One region of the Streptomyces sp. B21-105 genome, then DNA from elsewhere that is predicted to be linked to it. Evidence: riboswitches for the same ligand, from Rfam matches in the RefSeq annotation. Region 1 holds a riboswitch; the other holds the start of a gene.
What was found. Region 1 has a riboswitch for ZMP and ZTP ahead of QA802_RS26105 (glycine hydroxymethyltransferase). Riboswitches for the same ligand answer to the same signal wherever they lie in the genome.
Positions count from the first base shown of each region.

Region 2: it holds a riboswitch for ZMP and ZTP, as region 1 does, so the genes downstream of both, QA802_RS40960 (bifunctional 5,10-methylenetetrahydrofolate dehydrogenase/5,10-methenyltetrahydrofolate cyclohydrolase) here and QA802_RS26105 (glycine hydroxymethyltransferase) in region 1, are expected to answer to the same signal.

Region 1 covers NZ_JARUMJ010000001.1:5,757,189-5,764,772, forward strand. The annotation lists gene pabB (aminodeoxychorismate synthase component I) at 1-1,716, opposite strand, end outside; gene QA802_RS26090 (antibiotic biosynthesis monooxygenase) at 1,747-2,331, opposite strand; gene QA802_RS26095 (hypothetical protein) at 2,578-2,964, shown strand; gene QA802_RS26100 (glutathionylspermidine synthase family protein) at 3,094-4,281, shown strand; ZMP/ZTP riboswitch at 4,301-4,391, shown strand; gene QA802_RS26105 (glycine hydroxymethyltransferase) at 4,423-5,877, shown strand; gene trpS (tryptophan--tRNA ligase) at 5,980-6,993, shown strand; gene QA802_RS26115 (2'-5' RNA ligase family protein) at 7,224-7,584, shown strand, end outside.
Region 2 covers NZ_JARUMJ010000001.1:9,129,070-9,136,653, reverse strand. The annotation lists partial or broken gene QA802_RS40970 (IS1380 family transposase) at 1-667, opposite strand, end outside; gene QA802_RS40965 (IS4 family transposase) at 747-2,204, opposite strand; ZMP/ZTP riboswitch at 3,009-3,094, shown strand; gene QA802_RS40960 (bifunctional 5,10-methylenetetrahydrofolate dehydrogenase/5,10-methenyltetrahydrofolate cyclohydrolase) at 3,117-3,983, shown strand; partial or broken gene istB (IS21-like element helper ATPase IstB) at 4,131-4,923, opposite strand; gene istA (IS21 family transposase) at 4,920-6,557, opposite strand; gene QA802_RS40945 (ISAs1 family transposase) at 6,865-7,584, shown strand, end outside.

The DNA of each region.
Region 1 (7,584 bases):
CCGGCAGACCCGCCCCAGGTCGTTGCGGAGCAGGTCGACGATCATCAGGTTCTCGGCGCGCGTCTTGGCGTCGGCCGCCAGCGCGTCCCGCAGCCGGGCGTCCTCCAGCGGATCGGCGCCGCGCGGCGCGGTGCCCTTGATGGGCTTGGCCTCGGCGACCCCGTCCCGGGTGATCCGCAGGAACCGTTCCGGAGAGGAGCCGGCCACGTCGAGGTCGCCGAGTCGCAGGAACGCCGCGTAGGGGGCGGGGTTGACGCGACGCAGCGTCCGGTAGAAGGCGAGGGCGTCGGCCGGTGCGGGTAACCGGGCGGCGTCGGTCAGGCAGATCTCGTAGCTGACGCCCGCGGCGAGCTCCCGCCGGCAGGCCTCGATGTCCGCGAGGTAGGTCGCGCGGTCCCGCACCAGCCACGGCTCGACGGCTCCGAGGTCCGCCTGCGCCGACGGTCCGGCGGGGGCCGCCTGGGGCCGTGCCCGGTCGGACTCGGCGGGCAGCGAGGTGAGCCGGGCCAGCGTGGCCTCGAGCCAGTCGGCGGCCTCCAGGGCGGCCTGCGGGGTGTCCTCGGCCAGGCAGACGGCGTAGGTGAAGCCCTCCTGGTGGTCCACCGCGACCAGCCGGTCGGCGAACAGCCAGCAGGCGTCCGGGACGGTGGACCGGTGCCGGTTCGGGGAGCCGCAGTCTGCCTTCGTCTCGTAACCGAAGTAGCCGACGTAGCCGCCGGTGAAGTCGAAGGGCAGCCCGGTGGCGTCGACCCGGCGGCTGGCGAGCTGCCGCTTGAGGTAGTCGAAGACACTCGCGCGGACCTTGCGCGTCGGCCGTCCCGCCCGCTCGATCTCGCAGCGCCCGGCCTCGACGTCGTAGCGGACGAACTCGGCGAGCGGACCGCTGTCGTCGCCGAAGAACGAGAAGCGGGACAGGCCGCGCTCGACCCGGGAGCTGTCCAGCCAGAACGCCCGCGCCGATTCGGCGTGCAGCCGGGTGAAGGCGGCCTCCGCGTCGATCGCCACGGCGATGCGGCGGGTGTGCAGCCGGTAGGCGGGCCCGCTCGCCCGGCGCGGGCCGGGGACGGTCACCGTCTGCCGCGGCATCGCGGCGGCCGCCGGCGTGACCGCGGTGTTCTTCGTCCGCGTCTTGCGGGCCCGCTCGGCCGTGAGGTTGCGGAAGTTCACCAGCATTCGGTGGCCGTACTCGGTGAGCACCGACTCCGGGTGGAACTGCACGCCCCACAGCGGTCGTTCGCGGTGCCGCAGACCCATCAGGACGCCGTCCTCCGCCCAGGCCGTGGCCTCCAGGGAGTCGGGCAGCGGCTCGCGCACGGCCAGCGAGTGGTAGCGGACGGCGGTGAAGTTCTGCGGCAGCCCCTGGAACAGGTCCCGCTCGTCGTGCCGGACAGCCGACAGATGCCCGTGCCGGGGCTGCGGGGCCGCCGACACCTGGCCGCCCTCCTCGAGCGCGATGCCCTGGTGGCCGAGGCAGACGCCGAGCACCGGCAGCGGGCACTCGGCCAGCACACGGGCGCTGATGCCGAAGTCACGCGCCTTCGCCGGATGCCCGGGACCCGGCGACACCACCACGTTGTCGAACGCCGTGAGGTCGGGGAAGGCGTCCAGGGGGGCGTCGTTGAGGATCACCACCGGCTCCTCGCCGTTGACCTCGGCGATCAGCTGGAACAGGTTGTACGTGTACGAGTCGTAATTGTCGATGAGCAGGGTTTTCACCCGCCCACCTCCCTAGGGTCGTTCTCTGGCCTACGCGGTGCGTTTGTGGCGACCGCGGAGCGCCTGGAGCGGTGGATACAGCCATTTCTTGAAGAAACGCTGGAGGCGGGGCATGAGAATCCAGGTGACGAGGGCCGTCACGCACAGACACAACAGCAGCGTACGCACGAAAGGATTGAGTCCGCCGAGATAGGGAAGCACGATCAGATTGAACAGGAGCACCGGCGGGAAAACGGCGCTCATATTCACGAACCACAACTTCCATTTCGACGGCGGACCCGGCGGGGCCTGCGGTTTCGGCGCGTCCGCCTGGGCGTCGAACCACGCTCTGGAGCCCCGCACGCTACGGCGGTCCGTCTGCCGGGCGATGCCCTGCGTCCGGGCGTCCCACCGCACCCGGGCGTCCGAGTTCTCCCAGGCGCGGGTCGCGCCCTCGCTGACGAAGCGATAGACCACATGCCATTCCGCCCCTTCGTCGACGAGCACACCACCTCCCAGGAATCCGGGCTGCTGTGCGCTCGCGCCCAACATGCCCCACCCCCAGGAATGAAAGTCGGCCTCTCGGCCCGGCACCACGTGATAAGCGGTGGTGACGGTGACGGGATTACTGGTCACACCGTCGAGTACGCGTCAGAGAGCGCTTGCGTTCACAGGTCCTTCAAACTTTTACAAGTGTCTTCCGTTGTCCGAAAGGAGGCTTTGGGTGGGTCTCGTCACCCCTGCTGACAGAAAGGAAAAGAAAAACGGACCGCAGGGGAGCGCGCGCCGCCGCCGAGCCGCGTTCGGCCGCTCTCAGCCCGGTGTCTAGGCTGTTCACCGGAGATCGCCGTAGGGGCGATGCGACCAGGGGGAGACACGGACATGGCGGAAACGCGTCGACGACTTCGTTCGGGCACGGTCGTGCTCGGGGGTGTGGGGCTGCTCGCCACCGCCCTCACCGCCTGTTCCTCCGACCCCGACAAGCGCTGCGTCGACCGCGACAGCTACACCCTCGCCAAGGGGTACAAGGTCGTCGCCGACAAGAACTGCAAGTCCTCCAAGAGCACGTCGGGCAGCGTCTGGTACTACGGCGGCAAGAAGAAGGGCTCCTGGGTCGAGGGCGGCTCCCTCAGCAAGCCGGGCAAGGGATCCGGCGGCTCGGGCGGGTCGAGCAGCGGTAGCGGCGGCGGCAGCGGCGTCGACCGCGGCGGCTTCGGCGGGGACGGCGACGGCGGCAGCGGCAGCCACAAGGGCAGCTCCGGCGGCTGAGCGCCCGGACGACCGGCGATCCGGCGACCGGCGATCCGGCGACCGGACGCCCCGAACGACCGGACGCCCCGAACGACCGGACGACCCGGCGACCGTACGACCGAGCGGCTGAACAGGACACCGTCACCCATGCGACGTCACACCGTCGAACCGCGCCCCGGCTGGCAGCGGACCGTCGAGGAGCAAGGCCTCGTCTATCCCCTCACCCGTCACCCCGACGGCAGCCTGCGCCCCTACTGGGACGAGAGCGCCTACTACGCCTTCAGCCTCGACGAGGTCGAGGCGCTGGAGGAGACCGTCGAGGAACTGCACGCCCTGTGCCTGACCGCGGCCGAGCACCTGGTGGACGCCGGCCGCCTCACCGACCTCGGCATCACCGACCCGCGGATCGCGGCGGCGGTCGCCGAGGCCTGGCGGCGGCGCGCCGAACTCCCCTCCGTCTACGGCCGGTTCGACCTCCGCTACGACGGGACGGGCCCGGCGAAGCTCCTGGAGTACAACGCCGACACCCCCACCTCCCTCGTCGAGGCCGCCTCCCCCCAGTGGTTCTGGATGGAGGACCGCTTCCCCGGCGCCGACCAGTGGAACTCCCTGCACGAACGCCTGGTCGCCGCCTGGAAGAAGCAGGCCCCGCTGCTCCCGCCCGGCAACCCCCTCTACTTCGCGCACTCCTCGGCCGACGAACTCGGCGAGGACCTGATGACGGTCGCCTACCTCAAGGAGACCGCCGAGCAGGCCGGCCTGGACACCGACTGGATCTCCATGGAGGAGATCGGCTTCGACCCGCTGTCCGGCCGCTTCGTCGACGGCCAGCTCCGCTTCATCCGCAGCTGCTTCAAGCTCTACCCCTGGGAATGGCTCACCACCGACCGCTTCGCCGGCCACGTCCTCGACACCCTCGACAACGGCGGCGGCACCGGCAGCACCCTGTGGATCGAACCCGCCTGGAAGATGCTCCTCAGCAACAAGGCGCTGCTCGCCGTCCTGTGGGAGCTGAACCCCGGCCACCCGCACCTGCTGCCCGCCTACCTGGACGGCCCGCGCGACCTCGCGGAGACCGCCGGCTACGTCGCCAAGCCGCTGCTCGGCCGCGAGGGGGCCGGCGTCACGATCCACGAGAAGGGCGCCGATCCCGTGGTCCGGGACGACGAGCCCTGCTGCTACCAAAAGCTCGCCCCGCTCCCCGCCTTCGACGGCAACCACGTCGTCCTCGGCGCGTGGGTCGTGGACGGCGAGTCGGCCGGCCTCGGCATCCGCGAGTCCGCCGGCCTGATCACGGACGAGTACGCCCGCTTCGTCCCGCACGTGATCCTCTGACCGGGAGCCGGTAGGGTGCGGAGTGGGCCGTGACTGGCGCGCTGGGATGGGACGGACCATCGGGGAGCGGCCCGTGAGCAGTGACAGTGCCGTGCGCCTGGGCCGAACCGAACTCGCCGTACGCCACGTCCGGAGGTCCCGATGCCCGAGAATTCCGCACCCCTGTCCACCGAGTCCGCCGCCGTGCGGGCCGCCCTCGACGTCGTCCGCGCCGTCGAGCCGCGCGTCGCCGACGCCATCGGCCAGGAGCTCACCGACCAGCGCGAGATGCTCAAGCTGATCGCCTCGGAGAACTACGCCTCCCCGGCCACCCTCCTCGCGATGGGCAACTGGTTCAGCGACAAGTACGCCGAGGGCACCGTCGGCCGCCGCTTCTACGCCGGCTGCCGCAACGTGGACACCGTCGAGGCGCTCGCCGCCGAGCACGCCCGCGAGCTCTTCGGCGCCCGCCACGCCTACGTCCAGCCGCACTCCGGCATCGACGCCAACCTCGTCGCCTTCTGGGCCGTCCTCGCCGACCGCGTCGAGGCCCCGTTCCTGGAGAAGACCGGCGCCCGCCAGGTCAACGACCTCTCCGACGCCGACTGGGCCACGCTGCGCCAGGCCTTCGGCAACCAGCGCATGCTCGGCATGTCCCTGGACGCCGGCGGCCACCTCACGCACGGCTTCCGCCCGAACATCTCCGGAAAGATGTTCGACCAGCGCTCCTACGGCACGGACCCCGCCACCGGCCTCATCGACTACGACGCGCTGCGCGTCTCGGCCCGCGAGTTCAAGCCGATGATCATCGTCGCGGGCTACTCGGCGTACCCCCGGCTGGTGAACTTCCGGATCATGCGCGAGATCGCCGACGAGGTCGGCGCGACCCTCATGGTCGACATGGCGCACTTCGCGGGCCTGGTCGCCGGCAAGGTCCTGACCGGCGACTTCGACCCGGTCCCGCACGCCCAGATCGTCACCACGACCACCCACAAGTCGCTGCGCGGCCCGCGCGGCGGCATGGTCCTGTGCGACGACTCCCTCAAGGACCAGGTCGACCGCGGCTGCCCGATGGTCCTCGGCGGCCCGCTCCCGCACGTCATGGCCGCCAAGGCCGTCGCCCTCGCCGAGGCCCGGCAGTCCTCCTTCCAGGACTACGCGCAGCGCATCGTCGACAACGCGCGCGCTCTCGCCGAGGGCCTGACGCGGCGCGGCGCGACCCTGGTCACCGGCGGCACGGACAACCACCTGAACCTGATCGACGTCGCCTCCTCCTACGGCCTCACCGGCCGGCAGGCCGAGGCCGCGCTGCTCGACTCGGGCATCGTCACCAACCGCAACGCGATCCCGGCCGACCCGAACGGCGCCTGGTACACCTCCGGCATCCGCATCGGCACCCCCGCGCTGACCACCCGCGGTCTCGGCCTGGCGGAGATGGACGAGGTGGCTGGCCTGATCGACCGGGTCCTCACCGCCGCCGAGCAGGGCACCACGAAGTCGGGCGCGCCGTCGAAGGCCTCCCACGTCCTGGACGGGAAGATCGCGGACGAGATCTCCCGCCGCGCGACCGACCTGGTCGCGGGCTTCCCGCTTTACCCGGAGATCGACCTCGGCTGAGCCGGCGGCGTCCCGGGCGGCCCGCGCGGCCGCCCGGGACCCGTTCCGGGTCCGACCGGGACCCGTTCCGGGTGGTCCCCGCGCTCTGAGACAATAAGAGGCATGGCCTCAGACCGACCCCGCGTGCTCTCCGGAATTCAGCCCACCGCAGGCTCGTTCCACCTCGGCAACTACCTCGGCGCCGTCCGCCAGTGGGTGGCCCTGCAGGAGTCCCACGACGCCTTCTACATGGTCGTCGACCTGCACGCGATCACGGTCCCGCAGGACCCGAAGGAGCTCGGCGCGAACACCAGGCTGGCCGCCGCCCAGCTCCTCGCGGCCGGCCTCGACCCCGAGCGCTGCACGCTGTTCGTCCAGAGCCACGTTCCCGAGCACGCGCAGCTCGCCTGGGTCATGAACTGCCTCACCGGCTTCGGCGAGGCCAGCCGGATGACGCAGTTCAAGGACAAGTCCGCCCGGCAGGGCGCCGACCGCGCGAGCGTTGGCCTTTTCACGTACCCGATCCTCCAGGTCGCCGACATCCTGCTCTACCAGGCCCACGAGGTCCCGGTCGGCGAGGACCAGCGCCAGCACATCGAGCTCACCCGCGACCTCGCCGAGCGTTTCAACGGCCGCTACGGCGAGACGTTCACGATCCCGAAGCCGTACATCCTGCGCGAGACCGCGAAGATCTACGACCTCCAGGACCCGTCGATCAAGATGAGCAAGTCGGCGTCCACGCCGAAGGGCCTCATCAACCTGCTCGACGATCCGAAGGCCACCGCGAAGAAGGTCAAGAGCGCGGTCACCGACACCGACACGGTGATCCGCTACGACACCGAGAACAAGCCGGGTGTCAGCAACCTGCTCACGATCCTCTCGACGCTGACCGGCCGCAGCGTCCCCGAGCTGGAGCTCGCCTACGAGGGCAAGCTCTACGGCGCGCTCAAGACGGACCTCGCCGACGTCGTCGTCGACTTCGTGACGCCGTTCCGGGACCGCACCCAGCAGTACCTGGACGACCCCGAGACGCTCGACTCGATCCTCGCCAAGGGTGCCGAGAAGGCGCGCGCCGTGGCCGCCGAGACGCTGTCGCGGACGTACGAGCGGATGGGCTTCCTGCCCGCGAAGCACTGAAGGCACAGGGAAGCACCGAAAGCGCCGGGAAGCACTGAAGGCGCTGAGGAGCACTCGGGGCGCACCGCACACATGTTCCTCGGGGCAGAGCGCTGCACATCACTCCGTCTGCGCCTGCCCAGAGCACAGCCGTGGTCGTACAGTCGATAGCCGTACGACTGAGTACGAACCCGGCACCACACTCCGCCACCCCGCCATCACCACATGACGACATGACGACAGGAGAAGACGTGGGGACCGTAACGATCGGCGTGTCGATCGCGGTCCCGGAGCCGCACGGCAGCCTGCTCCAGGAGCGGCGCGCAGGCTTCGGCGACGCCGCGGCTCACGGCATCCCCACCCACGTCACGCTTCTGCCGCCGACCGAGATCGACGCGGGCGCGCTGCCCGCCGTCGAGGCGCACCTCACCGAGGTCGCGGCGGCCGGCCGGCCCTTCCCGATGCGGCTGTCCGGCACCGGGACGTTCCGGCCGCTGTCGCCGGTGGTCTACCTGCGGGTCGTGCAGGGCGCGGAGGCCTGCGCCCGGCTCCAGCAGCGCATCCGGGAGGGCTCCGGGCCCCTCGTGCGCGAGCTGCAGTTCCCGTACCACC
Region 2 (7,584 bases), 3.4 Mb from region 1:
CCTCGCCGGTAGTGCTTCGGCAGTTGAGCCAGGGCGAGTCGCGCGGTGGTGATGTGGTCGGCTGCCGTGTTGGAGCCCGCATTTCCCGGTCGCAGAAGGGCAGCGACGGGCTCACCGGTGCCGCCCGGTCCATGGTCGACGAAGGCGGTCAGCGGGTGATGGCCGTAGGTCTTCTTCCAGGTCGCGGCCGCGTCCTCCTTGTCGGAGTGCGCGACCACGAGGACACCGTCGAGATCGACGATGACCTGGCCGTCTGCGTCCGGGGCGTTCTCGCCGGCCAACGACCAGACCCGGTTGCGTACTTCGGAGCGTGCGGACCGGATGGCCCGCAGGGCTTTCTCGCCGGAGGCGGCGAGGATGTCGATCAGACGGGAGACGGTCGGGTCGGAGGCGACCGGCCCGAAGACGGCGGCTCACACCGCAGCATCGCGACGTCCGCGAGGCAATCCCCGCCCAGTGCGACCGCCAGGGCGACGTCCAGGAGGGCCTTGCCGGGGTCGTGGACGGCCCGCGGTTTGCGCCACGGAGCCAGAGCCTGGGATATGGCCTGGTCAAGACCGATCTTGCGGACCGTTTCGACGAGCAGGACCGACCCGGCCTGGGAGACGACCTGGCGGCCGTCGTCCTGGACACGGACGCGGGGATAGGACCCGATAGAGTGCTTCACCTGGGAAGTGCCTCCGGCGGTGGCAGGAACAAGGACCTCGACAATCCTCATTCTTGCTGGTCAGAGCAATGCCGGTGATTTAGGGTGTTTCCGCAGGTGAGGATAGGTGTCCTGGGTTCCCCGTGACTTTGAGTGAGTAGCTGACGCGGCTGGGAGGGCGGGGCTCGTCCCGGCGTTTGGCTTCGAAGGTGTTCCTCGGTGGTTTCTTCAGTCGTTGGCAGCGGCGGTCGCGGCGTGGGGGAAGGAGGTCGTTGAGGAGTTCCTGGACGACTTCGAGTCGGGCGGTGCACAGGATCTGCGGGTTCGCTGCGGTCTGTCCGGCGGTTGTGAGCCGGGCGAGCTGCACCATCGTGGTGAAGGAGATCCGGTCGGGATCGACCTCGCCCTGTTCGGCTGCGTGGACTTTGAGCGCGGACAGTGCCTGGTAGACGGTGAGGAGTGCGTAGACCTCCTGGCAGATGAGCTCGGGGGTCTTGGAGCGCAGGATGAAGCCGGCGCCTCGTAGCCGGTTTTTGAGTTCCGCGAAGCCGTTCTCGATCTCCCAGCGCTGGTGGTAGAGCTGGGCCAACTGCCGTGCGGGCGCCTGCCGGTGGTCGAGCAGGCTGGTCGCCAGGCGGAACTTCTCGGTTAGGGCCGGCCTGTCCTGGGACCGGACGGTGACGGTGTAGTCGATGATGCGCACGAGGTGTCCTTGAGGCAGCCCTGTCGGGGTGCGGCCGTGGAAGCGGGCGTTGCCCAGGCGCTGGCCCTCGGCGGGGGTGGGCATGACGGACACGTACGAGCCGTCGGGCAGCACCCACAGCGGTGGCAGGACGAGGTTCTTCTTGATCCGCCATGCGAGGTGGCAGCCGGTCGCCTCGACCAGGCCCCACAACTCGTGGCCGGCGAAGTTGCGGTCGGCCAGCAGCAGCATGCCCGGCCGCAGGGAGGCAAGCAGGCGTCGGGCGAGCTTGTGCTCGCTGAATCTGGCGATCGAGTCGAAGGCCGCGTCGATGATGGCGTGGGTGCCGCACTCGATCAGAGACATCAGTCTGACCTGCGGGTTTCCGCTCTTGTTGGTGCCGTCGCGGCCGGTGAATCCGAACGCGGCAGCGTTCCCGGCGGTGTCCGGTACGTCCAGCGCGGTGCCGTCCCAGGCGACCAGCCGCAGGCCGAAGGCGAACGCTCCTGGGGTCGCGGGTGTCGCCTGGGCGCCGCACCGGCGTTCGAAGAGCGCCTGGAACGGCTTGTCGCCCAGGCGCTGGCGGGCTCTGGTGAGGGCCGAACTGGTGGGCAGGCGCTGGACGAGGCCGCCCGGCAGGTGCCGCAGTTTCTCGGTCAGGGTCCGCAGGACCACCCGGTATCCCGGCGGCCCGGTGCTGTCGGAGCTGCTGAACAGGCAGAGAGCCAGGACGAAGTAGACCACCGCGCGGGCCGGCAGGAGCCTGCGGCGGCGCTCGGCCCTTCCGGTCAACTCCAGTACCTCGTCGACCACTTCGGGGGTGATCTCCTCAGTGAGTACGCCGAGTCGGATCCGGTCGCCGAACTGCGGCTCCAACCGTCTTCGGGGACTTCGAGGGGACACTGGCCGGGGCGTCGACATGACGATTGAGGCAGCAGCGATGGCAGACTGAGCGCCCAACGGGGCTCCCTTGCAGACAGTCGGATCTTGGTCGATCTCCTGTCCTACCGGGAGCCCCGTTGCCATGTCCCGAGATCATCTGGCGCATCATCAGATCGGGTCGAATCCCCTCATGCATCCCATGGGTCTACCCGCCCAAAACCGCCAGCAGCACAGCGTCCCACCTGCACCGATGCACTAAATCACCGGCATTGCTGGTCAGAGGCACTTTCTGCTTTCCTGACCGCCTGCCGGACAGCCCGCTTCATGAAAGCGCGAGGCTAGTCCGGGGCGTTCCGTGGACGTCCGACCCAGGCTTGGTGGTGAGACGCGACGCGCAGCCCCTCGCGCAGGCGTCCACGCAGGACGCCGACACGTGTTCTGCCCTCCAGGACCTGAAGGCCGCTGTTTGACGGGGCGGGTCTGTACGGTGAGCGGTGTAACTCCCGAGCTGGAAGCGACAGTTGATGACTGACGTGACGAGTGACACCGAGGCCGGGAAGGCCGCTGTGAGTGGGACGGGCGCCGTGGACGACGGGCTGGTAGCCGCGTTGGTTGCCCGGGCTGGCTTCGTTCACTTCCGGCAGCAGCATTTGTCTGCGAGTTCGGGAGGCATCTGACGCGTAGACGCGTCAGGAATGTTCACGTGAATTGACGTCACCGCAGAGGAGATCGTCCTTCGCAAGTCGCTCCTGACCGAGGACGCTGATCGGTGTGAGCATGCTGCGTCTACTACAGTTCAGCGTGGGCCGTGACTGGCGCTGAGGTGGAGCACCACCGGGGAGCGGTCTGACGAGACGTCGTTGCCGTGCGCCTGGGCGAGTGGTCAGCAACGCCTGGAGGGCAACGATGTCCGCGACTCAGACGGCCCAGCTCATGGATGGCACCAGCCTCGCCAAACGCATCGTCGAAGAGGCTGCTGCCAAGGCGGCGGAGATCTCACGACGCACGGGGACCAGTCCCTGTCTGGCGACGGTGCTGGTGGGAGAGGACCCCGCGTCGGCCACGTACGTTCGCATGAAACGAGCGCGGTGCGCGAAGGCAGGCATCCAGTCTCGGCATATCGGTCTGCCCGCCACCACCACGACCGCCGAGCTGATCGACACCCTGGCTGACCTTTCCGGCGATCCAAAAGTGCACGGCATCCTGCTCCAACATCCTTGTGGCCCGCACATCGACGAGCGAGCGGCGTTCGAGGCCATCGCTCCGGAGAAGGATGTCGACGGGGTCACGATGCATTCCTTCGCCGCGATGAGCTTCGCGCTGCCAGGCTTCGTGTCCTGCACTCCGGGTGGGATCATGCAGCTGCTGGAAGCGTACGACGTCGAACTCGCCGGCAAGCACGCCGTCGTGGTGGGTCGCAGCGCGATTCTCGGCAAGCCAGCCGGGATGCTCCTGCTCGCCAAGGACGCAACCGTGACGTACTGCCACTCCCGCACGACGGACCTGTCGGCGATCGTCCGGGAAGCGGACGTCGTGGTAGCAGCCGTGGGACGGCCCAGGCTGATCCGCGGTGAGGACATCAAGCCTGGCGCGGTCGTGATCGACGCCGGCTACAACCCGGGCAACGTCGGCGATGTGGACTACGACACCGCCCTCACCCGGGCTCGTCTGATCACTCCGGTTCCCGGCGGTGTCGGGCCGATGACCATTGCCGTCCTGCTCGCGCAGACCGTGGAAGCCGCCGCGGACCAGCTCGGAATGCAGCGCCACTGACGCCTCGCCAGCAGCTCATGGGTGGCATGGCAGCAACGTTTCGACTCAAAACGGGAAACCGTGTGTCGAGCTGGCGGGCGGTGCTTGCGATGGCGGCTCGCCGCCCGTGAGGGCGGTGAGCCGCCGAGGAGGCTGCCCGAGAATGTGTCAGCCGGCCTTGGCGGGTTCTGCGGCCCGGGCTCGGGTGGTGGCGAGGCGGTAGGAGTCGGTTCCGGTCTCGATGATGGCGCCGTTGAAGGTGAGCCGGTCGACGATGGCCGCGCAAAGACGCGGGTCGGTGAACGTCTTCGTCCAGCCGCCGAACGACTCGTTGGAGGCGATGGCCACGCTGTTCTTTTCCTCGCGCTCGGTCAGGACCTGGAAGAGGAGTTCGGCGCCGTGCCGGTCGAGTTCCATGTAGCCGAGTTCGTCGATGCAGAGGAGATCGACGCGGCCGTAGCGGGCGATGGTCTTGTTCAGCTGCTTCTCGTCGGCGGCCTCGACCAGCTCGTTGACCAGCTTCGTGGCGAGTGTGTAGCGGACCCGGTAGCCCTTCATGGCGGCCTCGGTTCCCAGGGCGATGAGCATGTGGGACTTGCCGGTGCCGGAGTCTCCGATCAGGCAGAGCGGCTGGCTCTTCTTGATCCACTCGCAGCTGGCCAGGGTGTGGATGGTGGCCGGGTCGATGTTCGGGTTGGCGTCGAAGTCGAAGGTCCGCAGCGACTTCTCCCTCGGGAAGCCGGCCGCCTTGATCCTGCGTTCCGAGCGGCGGCGGGCCCGGTCGTCGCACTCGGCCATCAGCAGTTCGGCGAGGAAGCCGCGGTAAGTCATCTGGTCCTTCACCGCCCGGTCGGCGATGTCGGAGAACTCGTTGCGGATCGACGGCAGCCGCAGCATGCGGCATGCGGTGTCGATGGCGGCGTCGGCGGCCGGTCAAGCCTCTCTGGCGGGGCAAGGTCACTGGGCTTCTCCCTCTCGGTGGTCACCGCCGCTGGCGCGACGACGTCGGAGCAACTGGTCATAGGGGGTCACCGAGGGCAGCGGCCTGGTGTCCGGCGGAAGGTGGGCCAGCTTCCACTCGTGCAGAAACGTCACGGTCCCCGACACCTCAGAGCCACTGCCCGCAGGCCGGCCGGAGGCGGGTGGCCCGTCGTCGGCCTGCGCGGCTTTGCGGGCCTCCAGGGCGACCGCGTCCGCGGTCAGGGCCCCGGCCCGCAGGGCGGTGGCCAGCCCGGCGACCAGGTGCTCGTGGGGGATGTGCCGGCCCAGCAGCAGCACCTCGATCAGGGCCCGGGTGCCGTCCCGCTCGCCGTGGACCTTGCGGGCCTGAGCCCACCAGGCGTCGTGGACCGGGGTGAACTTGCCTGCGGAACGGGCCTGTTCGAGAGCGGTGGCGCCAGGGAAGGCGCCCGGCTTACGGATCAAGGCTTCGAGGTAGTGGTCCAGCTCCAGGCGGCAGCCAGCCTTGGCGATCAGCCGCTCATGCCGGGCCACTTCCACGTTCTGGTCATAAACGACCAGGTGAGAGGCGTGCAGCACCACCCGGACCCGCTTGCCGATCAGCCGGACCGGAACCGAGTTGCGGTTGGTGCGGACCGTGATCTGGCTGTAGCGGTCGACCCTGGGAGTGAATACCCGCCCGGTCTCGAACGGCTCCTGCGGCAGCGGCATCAGCAGCGGCTGTTCGACGGCGAAGTACTCGTCGATGGTCCGCGGCCGCGATCCGATCCGCCGCCGACCGTCGTGCAGGTCCCACTGCTCGACCATCTCGTTCAGCTCCGCCAGTGAGGAAACCTCCGGCACCGGGGTGAAGTGGTTGCGGCGGAAGTAGCCGATCTGTCCCTCGACCCCGCCCTTCTCGTGAGCGCCGTCGATGCCCGGGCGGCAGTAGAAGCTCTCGATGCCGAAATGCGATCTGAAGGCGATCCACCGGTCGGTTTCCACCCTCGCCCGGCTGAGCCCGAGCACCTGGGCGACAGCAGCCTTGAGGTTGTCGTAGCGGACCCGGCCTCGCGGGACACCGCCCAGCACCCGCAGCGCGTGTACGTGCCCCTCGAAGAAGGCTTCTTGGCCGGCAGAGGCGAACACCCGGTGGACGGCCTTGCCCGAATACGACAAGCGGAAGGAGAACAGGTAGCAGGTCACCATCTCGCCGGCGAGCCGCACGGCCACGTCGCCGAAGTCGACCTCCGCCTCCATGCCGGGTGGGTGGGTCTGCGGGATGAACGCCTCGATGGGTGCCTTACCCGCCTCCACCGCAATCTGCGGCTTCCGGTCGGCGACATAGCGCCTGACCATTGGATACGACACGTGGGCGCCGTGTTCCTCGACCAGCCGGTGGAAGATCCGCGTGACCGTGTGCCGCTGCTTGCGCGGCGCATCCAGGTCAGCCCGCAGGATCCCGTCGATCACCGCCTTGTACGGATCCAGCGCTGACGGCCGCGGCGGCAGCGGCTTGCGCGGCTCCGGCCAGGCCGAGTCCAGGGCCTTGCGCACCGTCCGCCAGGCGACGTTGTACTTGCGCTCCAGCTCCCGCATCGTCACGCCGGCCCGGTGGTCCCGACGGATCGCCGCGTACAGCTCGACCTTCGACATCTGCGGCATGACCAGGCCCTTTCACCGGGAACACCCCGATGCTGTCCTGGCAAGCCCCCCACTGCCTTCAAAACTCGTGAACATCACCCGACCGTGGAAACGGGCGCCTCCCAAACCCGTGTACAACCGCCGTCACGACTCGTGAACAAAGCCACCGGCTCAGGCAGGGCGATTGCAAAGTCGCGGTGATCTCGTGAGTGTGCAGGTCACGGCGGTGTGACGATGCCGGGAGGGTGCGCGACCGGACGCAACGAAGCTCCGTTGCGGAGGTGACCTTGCCAAGTCGCCTGCGCCCAACGGAGCTTCGATGTGCCGTCAGTCTGCCACCGTCTGTCTGGTCAAGTCGCCCACCCGTCAGCACTGTGCGACGGGTCCGCTGGCCGAGCGGCTGGCCACGCTGGCCGATCCGCGGTGCCGGCGCGGGAAGCGTCACCCCTTCGTGGCAGTACTGCTGATCGTCTGCTCCGCTGTGGTGACCGGGGCGAGTAGCTTCGCGGCGATCGATGAGTGGGCCACCGACGCCCCGCAGGACGTTCTGGCCCGGCTCGGCGCCCGCACCGCGACCGCTCTGGCCGTCCGGGTCCCACCCAGTGGCGCGACGATCCGCCGGGTCATCAAGGACACCTGCCCCGGCGGTCTGGCCGACCTCCTCGGCCACGACCCGGCCGGCGCGGACACCCTCGCCGTGGACGGCAAGAGCGCCCGCGGCTCGCGCCTCGGCGCCACCCAGGCCGCCCACCTGCTGGCCGCGATGACCGGCACCGGAATGACCGTCACCCAGCTCCGAGTCCCGGAGAAGACGAACGAGATCACGTGCTTCGCCGCTCTCCTGGACCCCTATGACCTGCAAGGAGTCACCGTGACCGGCGATGCTCTCCACACCCAGCGCGACCACGCCCGCTTCCTCGTCGAGGCGAAGAAAGCGCACTACGTCTTCACGGTGAAGCGGAACCAGAAGAACCTCTACGAGCAGTTGCGAACGCTGCCCTGGGGCGAGGCGACGGCGAAGTTCTACGACCGAACCACC